Regions from separate parts of the Bradyrhizobium sp. CCBAU 25338 genome, predicted to be linked through region 2. Evidence: riboswitches for the same ligand, from Rfam matches in the RefSeq annotation. Region 2 holds a riboswitch; the other holds the start of a gene.

Region 1 (8,880 bases), on a different contig from region 2:
CCGTGCCCGTGATCAACGGCCTGACGCGGCGGTCGCATCCCTGCCAGGTGATGGCCGACCTCATGACCTATGAGGAGCATCGCGGCCCGATCGAGGGCAAGACGGTGGCCTGGACCGGCGACGACAACAACGTGCTGGCGTCCTGGGCGCACGCCGCCGAGCGCTTCAAATTCCAGCTCAACGTCGCAACACCTCCGGAGCTCGCGCCGAAGAAGGCAATGCGCGACTGGATCAAGACGTCAGGCGCGCCGATCGTGCTCGGCACCGATCCGGAAGCCGCCGTGCGCGGCGCCGATTGCGTCGTCACCGACACCTGGGTGTCGATGGGCGACAAGGAGGGCGAGCACCGCCACAACGTGCTCAAGCCCTACCAGGTCAATGCCAAGCTGATGTCGCTGGCCAAGCCCGATGCGCTGTTCATGCACTGCCTGCCAGCCCATCGCGGCGAGGAGGTCACGGATGAAGTGATCGACGGTCCGCAATCGGTCGTGTTCGACGAGGCCGAGAACCGCCTGCACGCGCAGAAGGGCATTCTGGCCTGGTGCTTCGACGCGGTGAAATAGCGGGGGCGTGTGGTGGCGTTGCTGTCGCCCCGCGCGCCGCTATCGTCCCGGATCAGCGCTCGCTCCGCTCGCTTGTCCGGAACGATAGCGGAATATGTGGTGGTAGCCGCCCCCCTTCCATTCTCAGCCCTCCGACCCCAGATAACGCGCCATGGTTTCCCAATCCCCTGACATGAAAACCGGGCCAGAAGGCCCGGTTCGCGCACCATCGGCGGTTCCGATCGACGACGCCGTGCTGCCTTACGAGGTCGATGCGCTCGATGTGCGCGGGCGGCTGGTGCGGCTCGGCCCGGCGCTCGACGATATCCTGACCAAGCACGATTATCCCGCACCCGTCGGCAAGCTGCTCGGTGAAGCCATCGTGTTGACGACGTTGCTCGGCACCGCGCTGAAATTCGAAGGTCGCTTCATTCTCCAGGCTCAGACCGACGGTCCGGTGTCGTTCCTGGTCGTCGACTACATGGCGCCGGATCGCCTGCGCGCCTATGCCCGCTTTGACGCCGAGCGCCTCGGCGAGGCCAAGGACGCTGGCATGCAGTCTGGCACGCTGCTCGGCCGCGGCCATCTCGCCATGACCATCGACCAGGGCCCCGACATGAGCCGCTACCAGGGTCTGGTTGCGCTCGACGGCGGTAGCCTGGAAGACGCCGCGCACGAATATTTTCTCCGCTCCGAGCAGATTCCGACGCGCGTGCGCCTTGCGGTCGGCGAGGAGTGGCGCTCGAGCGACGGCGGCAAGCATCGCTGGCGGGCCGGCGGCATGCTGATGCAGTTTCTGCCGAAGGCGCCGGAGCGCGCCCGGCAGGCCGATCTGCATCCCGGCGATGCGCCTGAAGGTGTCGAAGTGCACAGCGTCGCCGAAGACGACGCCTGGGTCGAGGCGCGTTCGCTGATGGAGACCGCCGAAGACGTCGAGCTGATCGATCCCGAACTCTCGGGCGAGCGGTTGCTCTACCGTCTCTTCCACGAGCGCGGCGTGCGCGTGTTCAATCCGCAGGTCCTCAAGGCGCAGTGCTCCTGCTCGCGCAATGCGGTCGCCTCGATGCTCAAGAGCTTTTCGCCGGACGATCGTGCCGCAATGGTCAAGGACGACAAGGTCGTCGTCACCTGCGAGTTCTGCTCATCGGTGTACCAGTTCTCGCCCCACGAGGCGGGCGTGGAAGACGCCTGACGCGGCATTCTCGCAAAGACGATGTGGAGGCAGTTCGCCAAAGGTTCGGACATCGTAGGGTAGGCAAAGTGGAGCGTGCTCACCATGTCCTGTGCGACGACCGGAATGGTGGGCATGGCGCTTTGCGCCTCTGCCCGCCCTACGACACCGCGCTAAAGCGCGATGCGACTAGGATGAATCGTCATCGCGCTTCAGGTTGTTGTTTCAGCATGATCTTTTCGGAAAACCGCTGTGCATTTTTCCGGATCATGCTTTAGTTCAACACCCGCTTGTTGTCGGGACTGTCGAGCGAGAACGTCGGCACGTCGATCTCGAAGCGCTCGCCGGTTTCGCTGACCATCTGGTAGCGGCCGGTCATGAAGCCCGAGGCGGTCGAGAGCGGCACGCCGGAGGTGTATTCGAAGCGCTCGCCGGGCGCCAGGATCGGCTGCTCGCCGACCACCCCCTCGCCCTTCACCTCCTGCTGGCGGCCCGAGGCATCGGTAATGATCCAGTGCCGCGTCTTGAGCTGCACGGTCTCCTCGCCCGAATTGGTGATGACGATGGTATAGGCCCAGAAATAGCGCGAGCGGTCGGCCGACGACTGCTCCGGAACAAAGTTCGGCTCGACGGTCACTTCAATCTGGCGGGTCACGGCGCGGTACATGGTTGCTATAATAGCCAAATCCGTCCCGGGAACCAAACGCCACAGACGGCTTTGGCGACATCGTCCCGCCAGAATTCGAAGGGAAGGACACCCCAAAGGGAGATTCCCTTATATGATCCGGGCCGCTTTGCGAGACGACGGCGGGACCCTTACATTCTTTCAACGTCGCGTTTTGCGGAAGGGTTTTTAGGCCCCGATGACCATTGCCGACCAAGTGACGGGATCGACGATCGCGGGGACCGCGGAGGCCAGACCCGCAGGGACCAAGCCGCGCGCCGCCGCGCCGGCCATCACGCTGCCCGCCATCGGCGAGCGCGAGCTCCGGCTCGATCTGTTCCGCGGGCTCGCGCTGTGGCTGATCTTCATCGACCACCTGCCGCCGAGTCTGTTGACCTGGTTCACGATCCGCAATTACGGCTTCAGCGACGCTACGGAGATCTTCATCTTCATCTCCGGCTACACCGCCGCCTTCGTCTACGGCCGGGCGATGCTGGAGAGCGGCGTCGTCATCGCCACCGCGCGCATCCTGCGCCGGGTCTGGCAAATCTACGTCGCCCACGTCTTCCTGTTCACGATCTTCCTTGCCGAAATCTCCTACGTGGCGACCAGGTTCGAGAACCCGCTCTACACCGAAGAGATGGGTATCATGGACTTCCTCAAGCAGCCGGACGTCACCATCGTGCAGGCGCTGCTCTTGCGCTTTCGTCCCGTCAACATGGACGTGCTGCCGCTCTACATCGTGCTGATGCTGGCGCTGCCCCTGATCCTGTGGTCGATGAAATGGCGCCCCGACGTCACCCTCGGCCTTTCGGTCGTGCTCTACGCGGTCACCTGGGAGTACGATCTTTATCTATCGGCCTATCCGAACGGCTTCTGGGCCTTCAATCCCTTTGCCTGGCAATTGTTGTTCGTGTTTGGAGCATGGTGTGCGCTCGGAGGTGCGCGCCGCATGTCGCGTATTCTGTCGTCACGCGTCACGATGTGGCTGGCGATCGCCTATCTCGTCGCGTCGTTCTACGTGACGCTGACCTGGTATGTGCCGCAGCTCTCCCAGTTCATGCCGAAGCTGATCGAGCAATGGATGTATCCGATCAACAAGACCGATCTCGACGTGCTGCGCTTCACGCATTTCCTGGCGCTGGCCGCGCTCACGGTGCGCTTCCTGCCGCGGGACTGGCCGGGCCTGAAGTCGCCCTGGCTGCGGCCGCTGATCCTGTGCGGCCAGCATTCCCTCGAGATCTTCTGTCTCGGCGTCTTCCTTGCTTTCGCCGGCCACTTCATCCTGGCCGAAGTCTCCGGCGGCGCAGCCATGCATGCCTTGATTAGTCTCTCCGGAGTGCTGATCATGTGGGGGGTGGCCTGGGTCATTTCGTGGTACAAGCGCGTGGCTGACAAGAGCGGTGCGAAGACCAAAAACGCCGTCGGCAACGCCGATCTGGCGGGAGGGGGCTGATGAAGGCGAAGGTTCTCCTGAGCCTGATCCTGCTATGCGTCGCCGCGCCTGTGGCGCGTGCGGGCGATCCTGCGCCCACGGCTCCCCCTGCGCCCGCTTCCTGCGAATTGCCGGCCTATCTGCTGACCAGCGAAAGCGCGTTGCCCAAGGTCGCCGCCGCCGTCAAGGCCGGCAAGCCGCTCGAGATCCTGGTCATCGGCAGCCGCTCGACGACCATTCCATCTTCGGAGAACAGCTCGTACCCGGCGCGCATGGAGGCGATCCTCAAGGAGAAGCTGCCGCCGCCGGAGGTGGTACATGTCTCCGTAGAAATACAGAGCAAGAAAACGGCAGAGGAGACCGCCTCCACTTTCGTTAAGCTGATGGAAGCAAAAACGCCTACGTTGGTCATCTGGCAGACCGGGACCGTGGACGCTATCCGAGCGAGCGATCCCGACGAGTTTCGCAGTGCCGTCACCGAAGGGGTTGCTGCATTGCAAAATGCGGGGGCTGACGTCGTCTTGATGAATCTGCAGTATAGTCCACGCACTGAAACCATGATCTCGGCGCAGCCTTTTCTCGACAATATGCGGGTGGTGGCGCAGGAGCACGGTATCCCGCTGTTCGATCGTTTCGCGATCATGCGGCAGTGGAATGATCAGGGTCAGTTCGACCTGTTCAGCCCGTCCCGCGGGCCCGAGCTGGCGAAACAGGTCCATGATTGCCTTGGCCGGGCGTTGGCACAGTTCGTGATCGACGCAGCCCGTCTCGAGCCGGCCCAGCAGCAAAATTGAGGTCTAGCGTTAATGAGTTCTCTCTGCCCTTTTTGCCTGACGACATGGCTGGCCGCGCCTGCAGCCGCGGCGCTGTTGTTGCTGACGCCGGCCCCGCAATCGCATGCCCAGACGGCAGCCGCACAGGCGACACCCGCCCCCGCGCAGTCGGCTGATCCCGCTTCCGCTTCGCCCTCCCAGACCACCGTCGCTGCGACGTCGCCCGAGCAGCGCGGCATCACGGCGCGCGCCATCGACAAGGTGAAGCAGGCCGCCAAATCCGCCAGCGACATCTTCAACCGTGTGCCCTGCCAGCCGCCGAAGGACGGTTCGAAGGCGATGGGCTCGCTGCCGCACGTTGCTGGCAAGCTCGTCGCCGGCCTGCCCGTCGTCATCGTCGCGTTCGGCTCGTCGTCGACTCAGGGATTCGGCGCGAGCTCGCCGGAGTTCAATTACCCCAATCGTCTCGCCGCGCAGCTGCGCCGGCACTATCCGACCGCCGACATCAGCGTCATCAATGCCGGCGTCGGCGGCGAGGACGCCCCCGAGATGATGAAGCGCCTCCAGACGCAGGTGATCGACATGCATCCGGATCTCGTGATCTGGCAGGTCGGCACCAACGCCGTGCTGCGCAATCTCGATCCCGGCGAAACCGCCAAGATGGTGGAGGACGGCATCAGCCGCATCCAGGCCGCGGGCGGCGCCGACATCGTGCTGGTGGATCCGCAATATTCGCCGGCCGTCAACCAGCGCGCCGAGAGCGCCGGCAAGATGGTGAAGCTGCTCAACAAGGTCGCCGAGCTCCGTCACGTCGGAATCTTCCCGCGCTTCGAGGTGATGCGCGACTGGCATGAGAAGCAGGCCATTCCGGTCGAGGGCTTCGTGATCGCCGATGGCCTGCACATGAACGATTGGGGCTATGCCTGCTTCGCTCAGCTGTTGGGTGACGACATCATCCGTTCCGTCGGCCAGATCAAGCTCGGGGTGAACGTGCCCGCGGACGTGCGGACGTACCGGCCGATGTAGGTCTCGCTTACCCTCCCCTGGAGGGGGAGGGTCGCTAGGCATGCAGCGAAGCGGAATGCGTAGCGGGGTGGGGTGACGGTCTCTCCCCGTCCAACGATGCCCGAGTGGAGAGATCACCCCACCCCGCTCGCGCTTCGCGCGATCGACCCTCCCCCTCCAGGGGAGGGTGAGAAGCTCACGCCTTCTCCAGCGCCGCTGTCAGATCCTCGATCAGGTCGTCGGCATGTTCGAGCCCCGCGGAGAAGCGAATGAACCCCTCGCTGATTCCGAGCGCGGCACGGTCCTCCGGCTTCAGGCGCTGATGGGTCGTCGTCGCCGGATGCGTGACGAGGCTCTTGGCGTCGCCGAGATTGTTCGAGATCTTCGCAAGCTTCAACTCGTTGAGCACGCGGAACGCCGCCTGCTTGCCGCCCTTGACCTCGAAGCCGACCAGGGTCGAGCCGCCGCGCATCTGCTTCTTCACCAAAGCTGCCTGCGGATGATCGGCGCGGCCGGGATAGACCAGCCGCGAGATCTTCGGATGGCTCGCCAGCACCTCGGCGATGCGCGCTGCGGTATCGGTCTGCGCGCGCACGCGCACGGCCAGCGTCTCCAGGCCCTTGAGCAGGACCCAGGCATTGAACGGCGAGATCGAGGGGCCGGTCTGGCGCATGAAATTGTGGATGTGCTCGGCGATGAAGGCTTCCGACGACAGGATGATGCCGCCGAGGCACCGGCCCTGGCCGTCGATATGCTTGGTCGCGGAATAGACGACGACGTCGGCCCCTAGCGCGAGCGGGCTCTGCCAGATCGGCGTGGCGAACACGTTGTCGACCACGAGCCGCGCGCCCCCCTTGTGCGCGATCTCGGCGATCCCGGGGATGTCGAGCACGTCGAGGGTCGGGTTGGTCGGGCTCTCCAGGAAGAACGTTTTCGTGTTGGGCTTCAGCGCGCGCTGCCATTGGTGGAGATCGAGCCCGTCGACCAGCGTGGTCTCGATGCCGTAGCGCGGCAACAAGTCCTGGATGACGTAAAGGCACGAGCCGAACAGGGCGCGCGAAGCCACGACGTGATCGCCCGCCTTGAGCGGTGCGAGGATCGCGGTCGTCACCGCGGCCATGCCGGTCGCGGCCGAGCGGGCGGCTTCGGCGCCTTCGAGCTCGATCATGCGGCGCTCGAACATCGCGATGGTGGGGTTGGAGTAGCGCGAATAGATGAAGCCGGGATCCTCGCCCTTGAACCGCGCCTCGCACTCCTCGGCGCTGTTGTAGACGTAGCCTTGGGTGAGGAACAGCGCCTCCGACGTCTCGCCAAACTGCGAGCGCAGGGTCCCGGAATGGACCAGGCGGGTTTCGGGACGGTAGTTGGCAGGCGACTTCGACATAGGACCCTCCGACATGACCATTCGATGCGCAAACGGTCACAAAAAAACCGGCCTGGATATCTCCACTGGCCGGGATCACAGAGGTCCCCGGCCTGTTTAGCGACTTATTTAACGTGGCTGCAAGCCGGCCGGCTCAAATCACCACGGGATAAGTGATGCTCATATTCCGCAATGCCCTTTCCGTCAAGGCGTCCATCGGCTAGCCGTAAAAGGCTGTTTTTCCCGTATGTCGGGACGCAAGAGAGCCCTGATGAGGACCCCCGGTTGACGTTCACGGTCGCCGCCGACGCCAATGGTATCCTGCCCGACCGCATGATCGCGGCGATGGCGGAAGCGGGGCTCATCCTGCCCGAATACGACTTCGTCGAAAGCCAGATCCAGCCGGCGAGCCTCGATCTGCGCCTTGGCGACATTGCCTATCGCGTCCGCGCCAGCTTCCTGCCCGGTCCCGGCGCCACGGTCGCCGAACGCATTGACGAATTGAAGCTGCACGAGTTCAGCCTCGCCGACGGCGCGGTGCTGGAGACCAACTGCGTCTACATCGTGCCGCTGCTGGAAAGCCTGGCGCTACCGCCGGAAATCGTCGCGGCAGCCAACCCCAAGAGCTCGACCGGCCGGCTCGACGTCTTCACCCGCGTGATCGCCGACGGCACGCGCCGCTTCGACATGATCGGCGCCGGCTATCATGGCCCGCTTTATGCCGAGATCAGCCCGAAGACCTTTCCGGTGCTGGTGCGCGAGGGCTCGCGCCTGTCGCAGGTGCGTTTCCGCACCGGTGATGCCATCCTCAATGCCGACGAGCTCGAGGCGCTGCACGCCGCCGAGCGCCTCGTCGACATCGACGATGCCGACCTCTCCGGCGGCGTCGCCGTCTCTGTCGATCTCTCCGGCGAGAAGGCGAGTGGCTTCGTCGGCTATCGCGCCAAGCGCCACACCGGTGTCGTCGACGTCGATCGCCGCTCCGGCTACGCGGTCGAAGACTTCTGGGAGCCGATCTCGGCCCGCCCCGACGGCAGCCTCATCCTCGATCCCGGCGAGTTCTACATCCTCGCCTCCAAGGAAGCCGTGCAGGTGCCGCCCGACTACGCCGCGGAGATGGTGCCGTTCGATCCTTTGGTGGGCGAGTTCCGCGTGCACTATGCCGGATTTTTCGATCCCGGCTTCGGCTATGCCGGCGCCGGCGGGCAGGGCTCGCGCGCCGTGCTTGAGGTGCGCTCGCGCGAGGTGCCGTTCATCCTCGAGCACGGCCAGATCGTCGGCCGCCTCGTCTATGAAAAGATGCTCGCCCGCCCCGACGCCATGTACGGGCAGCGCATCGGCTCGAACTACCAGGCGCAGGGCCTGAAGCTGAGCAAGCATTTTCGGGTGTAAGTGTCAGCAAGCGCTGCGCGTGAACCATGGCTCAAAGCGGCGGCTTCGGCCGTGGCGGCTTCGGACCAAAGGCGCGTGCCGTATCGCGCTGCGGACGGTTCACCTTGGATAGTGCGAGCTGTCGCGCATACTCCTTGTCGCCGGCGTCCTTGTATTGCGGACTGGTCAGTGCCGCCATCAACGCCACCACGTCGTCGATCTCGGGCTCCGTCAGCGCCAGCGGCTGGATGTCCTCATCGAGCCACGCGTCAGCGACGCCGTCGCCCTTGTTGTAGTGATCCATGACGTCCCACAGTGTTTCCATCGATCCGTCGTGAAAGTAGGGCGCGGTCACCAGGATATTTCGCAGGCCGGGCGTCTTGAAGGACGCAATGTCGCCCGGCCGCTTGGTGATCAGGAAACGCCCCAGAACCGACATTTCGTTCGCGATCGCCGCGTTGTCGACATCCAGCGCACGTCCCTGCGCCAGCTCGCGCTCGGCCTGCTCCGCCAGCGCACCGACGCGATGCCGAAGGATGCCGATGCCGATGTTGTG
Region 2 (8,880 bases):
GATGACGCTCGCCGGCGTCGGCTCCGGCTCGGAGATCGAGAACCTCGACAATTGGCGCCAGCAATGCCGCGCCAATGCCGAGCAGTTCGAGATATCAGGCTCTGTCGAAGTGGCAAAGATCACCCGCGAGGCGCCGAGCCGGATTCCCTTCCTGGTGAAGGACCCACGCGGCCACGCCGATTTCTATGCCGCGCTGGCACGGCACGATGCCAAGGGTTCGGCGCGCACGATGCGCGGATTCCAGGGCGGACGTCCCTCGATCTACACGATGACGGACGCGATCGCGAAGGTGGCAACGCCCGCGCTGATCATCTGCGGCGACGAGGACGATCCCTGCGTCGGGCCCAGCCTGTTCCTGAAGAAGCATCTGCCCGCGGCGGGCCTCGCGATGTTTCCGAAGTCGGGCCACGTGCTCAATCTCGAGGAGCCCGCGCTGTTCAACGAGGCGGTGGAGCGGTTCGTCACGCTGGTGGAAGCCGGACGCTGGCCGGTGCGCGATCCAAGGTCGCTGGCTCCACACTAGCCGTCATTCCGGGATGCGCCAGAGGCGCAGGCCCGGAATCCATCGGGCCGCAAACGCTGTGGCACGATGGATTCCGGGCTCGCGCTTTGCGCGCCCCGGAATGACGGAGAGATGCTATTTCCCCCCGCCCCTGCTCAGCAGGAACACCGCCTGTTCGCCGAACATGTTCCACACCCACCAGGGCAGGTTCAGCGGCACTGGGCGGCCGTAGAGATCGAGCGCGACGGAGCGCTCCATCTTGACGTTGATCTCGTCGCAGAGCTCGACGAAATCCTTGATGGTGCAGAAATGGATGTTGGCGGTGTCGTACCAGGTCGCCGGCAGGTTCTCCGTGCGCGGCATGTGGCCGCCGATCAGGAGCTGCAGCCGCATCTTCCAGAAGCCGAAATTCGGGAACGAGACGATGGCCCGACGGCCGATGCGCAACAGATTCTCCAGCACCACGCGCGGCTGCCGCGTCGCCTGCAGCGTCTGCGACAGGATCACGTAGTCGAAGGCGTCGTCGGGATAGTTGACGAGGTCGGTGTCGGCGTCGCCCTGCACGACCGCGAGCCCCTTGGCGACACAGCGGTTGACGCCCTCGCGCGACAGCTCGATGCCGCGCCCGTCGATGCCGCGGGTCTCGAGCAGCTGAAGCAGATCGCCCTCGCCGCAGCCGACGTCGAGCACCTTCGAGCCCGGCTTGACCATCTCGGCGACCAGCAGATGATCGGCGCGAAACTGACCGGACTGTGCGGACGAAAGCCCCCCCAGCGGCAGCACTTCCTGGACAGACATGGCTAGCGGTCCTTGAGGGTGAGCCCGCGGGCCTTGCCTGCCGATTGCAGGAAGGCGCGGGAGATGTCGAAGAATTCGGGCACGTCGAGCAGGAAGGCGTCGTGGCCGCGATCGGTTTCAATCTCCGCGAACGACACCCGCGCGCTCGACGCGTTCAGCGCGTGCACCAGCGCGCGCGATTCCGAGGTCGGGAACAGCCAGTCGCTGGTGAAGGAGACCACGCAGAAGCGGGTCTGGATTCCCGCAAACGCCTTCGCCAGCACGCCGCCATGGTCGGCCGCGATGTCGAAATAGTCCATCGCGCGCGTCAGATAGAGATAGGAGTTGGCGTCGAAGCGCTCGACGAAGGACGAGCCCTGGTAACGCAGATAGCTTTCGACCTGGAAATCCGCGTCGAACGAGAAGGTCGGCAGCTCGCGGTCCTGCATGCGCCGGCCGAACTTGCGATGCAGTGCCGCGTCCGAGAGATAGGTGATGTGCGCCGCCATCCGCGCCACCGCGAGCCCGCGATGCGGATGGATGCCGTGATCGGCATAGCCGCCGCCGTGCCAATCGGGGTCGGCCATCACGGCCTGGCGCCCGAGTTCGTGGAAGGCGATGTTCTGCGCCGAGTGCCGCGTCGCGCAGGCAATCGCCAGCGCCGAGAACACGCGGGCGGGATAGGCCGAGGTCCATTGCAGCACCTGCATGCCGCCCATCGAGCCGCCAACGACGGCAAACAGCGTGTCGATGCCGAGCCGGTCGATCAGCATCGCCTGCGCGCGCACCATGTCGGGGATGGTGATGACGGGGAAATCCAGGCCCCAGACCTTGCCGGTGGCGGGATTGATCGAAGCCGGCCCGGTCGAGCCCATGCAGCCGCCGATCACGTTGGAGCAGATGATGAAGTAGTGCTTGGGATCGATGGGCCGGCCGGGGCCGACCAGCGTCTCCCACCAGCCAGGCTTGCCGGTGACGGGATGCACATTGGCGACATGCTGGTCGCCAGTCAGCGCATGGCAGATCAGAACGGCGTTGGAGCGATCGGCGTTGAGCTCGCCATAGGTCTGGTAGGCGATTTGGAACGGGGAGAGATCGACGCCACAATCGAGCCGCAGCGGCTGTTCGGCGCCGAAATGGGCGACCTGCGAGCTCGGGTGATCCACCTCGTGCGACCGTTCGTCGGCGCTGATCGCAGGACTGGGTACGGACTTGACGCCAACCATCATCGACCTCGTTTGCGACTGCCGTCAGACCGCCGCTGGAATCAGGCCATGAAAAACCCGGCCTGAACGATAGGTTCGGCCGGGATCGGAAGCGTCCCCGGCCTGTTTAGCGAGTTTTTTAACGTGGCTGCAAGCCGGCCGGCTCAAATGACCACGGAACAGGCAAAAGCTACCGTCTTGGGCGGTTTTCGTCAAGTCGCGGTCCGGATCGATCGAATTCGTCTCCGTCTCATCGGCCAAAAAGGCCGTCATTTCTCTTTGCTTTCGCCGCCCCGACTGCCTAATCAGGACATTCCCCATCGCAACGATCGACCACCAGACATGTCCCAACGTCCGCCCGCGCCACCATCGCTCCAGGAATTGCGCAAGGAGATCGACGCGATCGACGAGAGCATGCATCGCCTGCTGATGCAGCGCGGCGACATCATCGACCGCCTGATCCAGGTGAAGCAGACCCAGGAGGTCGGCTCTGCGTTCCGGCCCGCGCGCGAGGCTTCCATGATGCGCGAGATCGTGCAGCGCCATCGCGGCATCCTGCCGCTCGATACGGTCGAGAGCATCTGGCGGGTCATCATCTCGACGTTCACGTATGTGCAGGCGCCGTTCTCCGTGCATGCCGACATCTCGGTGAGCGAGCCGGCGATGCGTGACTCCGCGCGCTTCCATTTCGGCTTTACGGTGCCTTACGTCGCGCATTTCAGCGCGCAGGCCGCGGTCGAAGCGGCGGCGAAATCCAAGGGCGATCTGGCGCTCGTCTCGGCGACCTCCAGCCGCACGCCGTGGTGGCTCTCGCTGGAGGAAGCTGGCTCGCCGAAGATCATCGCGCGGATGCCCTTCGTCGAACGCGCCGATCATCCGGCGGCGATGCCGGTGTTCGCGGTCTCGCGCGTCCCCGACAGCGCCCTGGTGACGGAGGTCGAGACCTTCAGCGTGCGCGTCTCCGGGTGGAACGCCGAGGTCGCGCGCGCCCTGTCGCCGCTCGCCGAGATCGTGGCGGTGCCCGATACCGCCTTCGATGGCGCGGCGCTGCTGGTCTCGGTCACCAGCGCGACCAGCATCGACAAGATCAGGGCTGCCCTGATCGAGGCGGGGGCCTCGGTACGCTCCACGGCTCTCGTCGGCAGCCACGCAACGCGCTATACGGTGCCCCCGACCGGGGCGAAATCGTAAATCGCGCGCCTCGCCATTTCGGAGTTGAAGATGTCCCGCCCCGTGCCGAATCCCGGCATTCTCGATATTGCGCCCTACACCCCCGGCAAGAGCCCGGTGCCGGAGCCGGGCCGCAAGGTGTTCAAGCTCTCGGCCAACGAGACGCCGTTCGGGCCCTCGCCCAAGGCGATCGAGGCGTTCAAGCGCGTGGCGGATCATCTGGAGGACTATCCGGAAGGCACCTCGCGCGTGCTGCGCGAGGCGATCGGCCGTTCTTTCGGGCTCGATCCCAACCGCATCATCTGCGGCGCCGGCTCGGACGAGATCCTCAACCTGCTCGCCCACACCTATCTCAGCCACGGCGACGAGGCGATCTCCACCACGCACGGCTTCCTGGTCTACCCGATCGCGACGATGGCGGTCGGCGCCAAGAACGTCGTTGCGCAGGAGACCAACCTCACCGCCGACGTCGATGCCATCCTGAAGGCCGTGACGCCACGGACAAAACTGGTCTGGCTCGCCAACCCCAACAATCCGACCGGCACCTATCTGCCGTTCGACGAGGTCAAGCGGCTGCGCGCCGGCCTGCCTTCGCACGTGCTGCTGGTGCTCGACGCCGCCTATTCCGACTACGTCTCGCGCAACGATTACGAGATGGGAATCGAGCTCGTCGCCACCACCGAGAACACGGTGGTGACGCACACGTTCTCCAAGATCCACGGCTTGGCTGCGCTGCGCATCGGCTGGATGTTCGGCCCCGAGCACGTCATTGACGCCGTCAACCGCATCCGTGGCCCCTTCAACGTGTCGACGCCGGCGATGTACGCCGCGGTCGCCGCGATCGAGGATACCGCGCACCAGGCGATGTCGAAGCAGTTCACCGAGACCTGGCGCAACCGGCTCACAGAGGAGATCGGCAAGCTCGGACTGAAGGTGACGCCGAGCGTCGCCAATTTCGTGCTGATCCACTTCCCGACCGACAAGGGCAAGACCGCTGACGACGCCGACGCCTTCCTGACCAAGCGGGGCCTCGTGCTGCGCGCGCTGAAGAATTACGGCCTTCCGCATGCGCTGCGCATGACCATCGGCACCGAGGAGGCCAACCGTCTCGTGATCGAGGCCTTGCACGACTTCATGGGCGGCAAATGAATGCTGATCCGCACTTCCAGCGCGTCGCGCTGATCGGCTTCGGCCTGATCGGCGGCTCGATCGCGCGCGCTGCGAAGCTCCAGGGCCTGGCTGGCGAGATCGTCACCACCGCGCGCTCGGAGAAGACACGCGCGCGGGTCGCCGAGCTCGGCATCGTCGATCGGGTCGTGGCGAGCAATGCGGAGGCGGTGAAGGATGCCGATCTCGTCATCCTCTGCATTCCCGTCGGCGCCTGCGGAGCTGTGGCGCAGGAGATCGCCGCGCATCTGAAGCCGGGCGCGATCATCTCCGACGTCGGCTCGGTCAAGGGCGCGGTGGTCAGGGACATGGCCCCGCATCTGCCGAAAGGCATTCATTTCGTGCCGGCGCATCCAGTCGCGGGCACCGAGCATTCGGGCCCGGATTCGGGATTTGCCGAGCTCTTCATCAACCGCTGGTGCATCCTGACGCCGCCGGAAGGCACCGAGACGGCGGCCACGGAGCATCTGCGCGCATTCTGGGCGGCGATGGGCGCCAAGGTCGAGATCATGACGCCGGATCATCATGATCTCGTGCTCGCGATCACCAGCCACCTGCCGCATCTGATCGCCTACACCATCGTCGGCACCGCGGACGAGCTGGCGCAGGTAACGGAATCCGAGGTGATCAAGTTCTCCGCCGGCGGTTTTCGCGATTTCACCCGTATCGCCGCGTCCGACCCGACGATGTGGCGCGACGTCTTTCTCGCCAACAAGGAAGCCGTGCTGGAGATGCTCGGCACCTTCACCGAGGATCTCGCCAAGCTCACCCGCGCGATCCGGCGCGGCGACGGCGAGGCGCTGTTCGATCACTTCACCCGCACCCGCGCGATCCGGCGCGGCATCGTCGAGATCGGCCAGGATTCCGCCGCACCCGATTTCGGCCGGCCGCACGCGGCGCTGAAGAAGCCGTAGCGGACAGTCAACTAGACTAATACAGCGGCGGGATCTGGCCGACCTTGACCGGGCCGAGCAGGACGGCGCCGTCGACGAATTTCAGCGGGAAGCTTCTCGCCTTTCTGCCTTCGAGCGTGCTCTCGGTGCCGATCGAATTGATGCCGGCGGCGACGCCGGCATTGGCGTTCTGTTTGATGACCTTGCCGAGCCCGGGCACGGCGCGGTCGAGCGCGCCGAACAGATTGTTGAGGTCCTGCGACTTCACGCCGGGCGCGACGCGGTCGAGCGTTGCCTGCGGCACGCCCTCCTCCAGCATCTTCTCGATGCCGAGCGCCGGGATCACGCGCTCGAGGCCGGTCACCGTCATCTGCAATTCGCCCTCGAGCCGGCCGTTGGTCGAAAGGCCGAGCGTGCCGGCCGCGACCGCGATCATCTCGCCCTGCTGGATCCGCGACTGCACGATCTCGATATGGCCGCCGGCGGCCTGGATCTCGCGGAAGCGCTGCGGCCAGGGCTTCGGCGTGAGGTCGGAGAGGCCGGTGACCTTCGCGCGCGTGTCCGCCTCGAACGGCTCGGCGAGCAGGGGATGAACGCCCTGGATGCTGCCCTGCGCGATGTGAACCACGGTCTCGATCACGGGATGATCGGCTGGCGATCCATCGGCGAGGCGGCCGTGCAGCTCGACCTGCTTGGCGCGCGCGAGCGGCACCTGCATGCTGCCATCGACACGGTTGAGGCTGGGATCGTCGAACACGATGGAGGCGCGGTCCGGCACGGCCGGCAGGCCGGCCACGCTGGCGCGGCCCTTGCTCCAGTTCACCACGAAGGTGTTTTGCGTGATGCCGTCGGTCAGCGTCGCGGGCGCGGAGAACTCGGCGATGACGCGCTTGGGATCATAGACCTGGGCGACGACCAGGATGTTGTCGAGCTTCGCCGTGAACGGCGTCTTGCTCGCGTTCTGCGACACCAGGGCGACGCTGGCGCCGGAACACTGGACCTCGAAGCGGAACGGGAAGCCCGCGATCGAGCGCTTGGCGCAATCATAGATGCGGCCGGACTTGGCCTCCTGCGCCCGCCAGGCGTCTGCGGCGATTTCGGCCTGCGACGCCGCGTAGAACCAGAAACCGCTCCACGCGACCGCGAGGATCAGGACGAGAACGGGTGCGATGAAAAGGCCCCAACGGGAGCGACGGCCTGCGGCAACGGTCATATTGGACATGCGGCGACCCTTTGATCCCGGATTTTGGCAAATGTAAGCGGGGACGGCCTGCGACGAAAGGCGGAGAATTCGCTTCGCTTCGGGGCATGGTTCTGGTAGCCGTGCCCGAAATGTCCGAAATCACCCTCCCCTCAGTCTCCACCGCCAAGGGCGACCTCTGGGTGTTCGGCTACGGTTCGCTGATGTGGCGGCCGGGCTTCGACTTCGAGGAACGCGTCCCGGCCCGGTTGGTCGGCGAGCATCGCGCGCTCTGCGTCTATTCCTTCGTCCATCGCGGCACCCCGGAGAAGCCGGGCCTGGTGCTGGGGCTCGACCGCGGCGGCGCCTGCCGCGGCATCGCCTTCCGCGTCGCCGAGAGGAACCGCACCGAGGTCGTTGCGTATTTGCGCGCACGCGAGCAGGTCACGTCGGTCTACCGCGAGGTGATGCGCTCGGTGTGGCTGGAGAACGATGCGCGCCAGCGCGTCTCCGCGCTCGCCTACGTCGTCGACCGAGGCCATGTGCAATATGCCGGCCGCCTGTCGCTTGCCGAGCAGCATCGCCATGTCGTCCAGGGCCACGGTCAGTCCGGCGCCAATCGCGATTACGTGACCGCGACGGTGAAGGCGATCGAGGCCGAAGGCTTTCGCGACGCGCAGCTGCATCAGCTCGTATTGATGCTGCATGGTGATGCGCATTCGCTGCACGCCGCGGCTCCGAACGAAGATCGCGAAAACCGCTAAAGCGCGATGCGATTAGGATGAATCGTCATCGCGCTTTAGGTTGTTGTTTAAGCATGATCTTTTCGGAAAACCGCTGCGCACTTTTCCGGATCACGCTTTAGCCGCCCGTTGGCGCGTAGCTCGGCGACGAGCCGATCAACTGCTCCTGCTCTTTCCGGCCGGCTTCGACGAGACGGCCGGTCGCGTCCTCGATGGCGGCTTGCACGCGCGCGAGAAACTCTTCCTTCGGCAGGCCCGGCGGCAGCGGATTGAGGAATTCCACGACCAGCGTGCCGGGATAGCGCATGAAGGTGCGGCGGGGCCAGAACAGGCCGGAGTTGAGCGCGACCGGCAGGCACGGCACGCCGCAGGAGGAATAGATCTGGGCAAAGCCGGTCTTGTAATCGGGCGGCGCGCCCGGCGCGCGGCGCGTGCCTTCCGGAAAGATGACGAGTTGCTTTCCGCTGCGCACCGCCTCCCGCGCCCGCCGCGTCATGTCGAGCAACGCCTTCACGCCGGCATTGCGGTCGATCGCGATCATCCCGGTCTTGACCAGGAACTGGCCGAACACCGGAATCTGCATGAGCTGGCGCTTCAGGATGAAGATCGGCCGGTGGAAGAATCCCGGCAGCACGAACGTCTCCCAGAACGACTGATGCTTGGCCACGATCAGCAGCGGGCCTTTCGGGATCTTCTCGAGGCCGCGGAATTCCACCTTGATGTTGCAGACCACGCGCATCAGGAACAGCGTTGCCTTCGCCCACCATTCGGCGACCGTCAGCATCGCGCGCGGCGGCAGTGCGAAGGTCGGCAGCGCCACGATCGCCAAGCACACCAGCACGGCGTAGAACAGCACGTTAAACACGAGCGAGCGCAGGAAAATCAGGAACATCGACGATCCGATCGATCAATTGCCGGTCAATTGGCCTGGGCGGTGGCGGGCCGCTTCGGCATCTGGCCTGCAGGCTGCTCCGATATCTCGGGCCAGAGGTCAATCCCGAAATGCTCCAGCCGCACCCTGAGCTCGGCCGCGATGTACTTGACATATTCCGACAGGAGCAGCCGCAGCGTCGATCCCGAGGTCCACCACGGCTCCTCGCGCCATTTGTCGCCGACCACCGCGAACGGGATCAGCGTCGTCTGCGGCATCGCATGCGAGAATTCCACCAGCGCGCGCGGCATGTGATAGTTGGAGGTTACCACGATCAGCGATTTGAACCGGCGCCCCTCGGCCCAGCGCCGC

Evidence for each region. A riboswitch is a leader RNA that binds a small molecule or an ion and turns the genes downstream of it on or off. The one in region 2 is predicted to bind S-adenosylmethionine.
Region 1: another riboswitch for S-adenosylmethionine. It lies ahead of ACM42_RS07540 (O-succinylhomoserine sulfhydrylase); the one in region 2 lies ahead of metX (homoserine O-acetyltransferase MetX).

The regions. Positions count from the first base shown of each region.
Region 1 is NZ_LFKY01000003.1:479,159-488,038, reverse strand. Features, by position in the region: gene argF (ornithine carbamoyltransferase) at 1-563, shown strand, start outside; gene ACM42_RS07565 (Hsp33 family molecular chaperone) at 715-1,734, shown strand; gene apaG (Co2+/Mg2+ efflux protein ApaG) at 1,988-2,380, opposite strand; gene ACM42_RS07555 (OpgC domain-containing protein) at 2,577-3,833, shown strand; gene ACM42_RS07550 (SGNH/GDSL hydrolase family protein) at 3,833-4,606, shown strand; gene ACM42_RS07545 (SGNH/GDSL hydrolase family protein) at 4,619-5,611, shown strand; gene ACM42_RS07540 (O-succinylhomoserine sulfhydrylase) at 5,787-6,974, opposite strand; SAM riboswitch at 7,050-7,129, opposite strand; gene ACM42_RS07535 (2'-deoxycytidine 5'-triphosphate deaminase) at 7,239-8,345, shown strand; gene ACM42_RS07530 (cytochrome-c peroxidase) at 8,377-8,880, opposite strand, start outside.
Region 2 is NZ_LFKY01000042.1:357,351-366,230, reverse strand. Features, by position in the region: gene ACM42_RS31490 (alpha/beta fold hydrolase) at 1-523, shown strand, start outside; gene metW (methionine biosynthesis protein MetW) at 638-1,300, opposite strand; gene metX (homoserine O-acetyltransferase MetX) at 1,303-2,505, opposite strand; SAM riboswitch at 2,591-2,670, opposite strand; gene ACM42_RS31475 (chorismate mutase) at 2,827-3,675, shown strand; gene hisC (histidinol-phosphate transaminase) at 3,706-4,803, shown strand; gene ACM42_RS31465 (prephenate/arogenate dehydrogenase family protein) at 4,800-5,735, shown strand; gene ACM42_RS31460 (DUF2125 domain-containing protein) at 5,752-6,936, opposite strand; gene ACM42_RS31455 (gamma-glutamylcyclotransferase) at 7,047-7,658, shown strand; gene ACM42_RS31450 (lysophospholipid acyltransferase family protein) at 7,756-8,529, opposite strand; gene ACM42_RS31445 (YdcF family protein) at 8,556-8,880, opposite strand, start outside.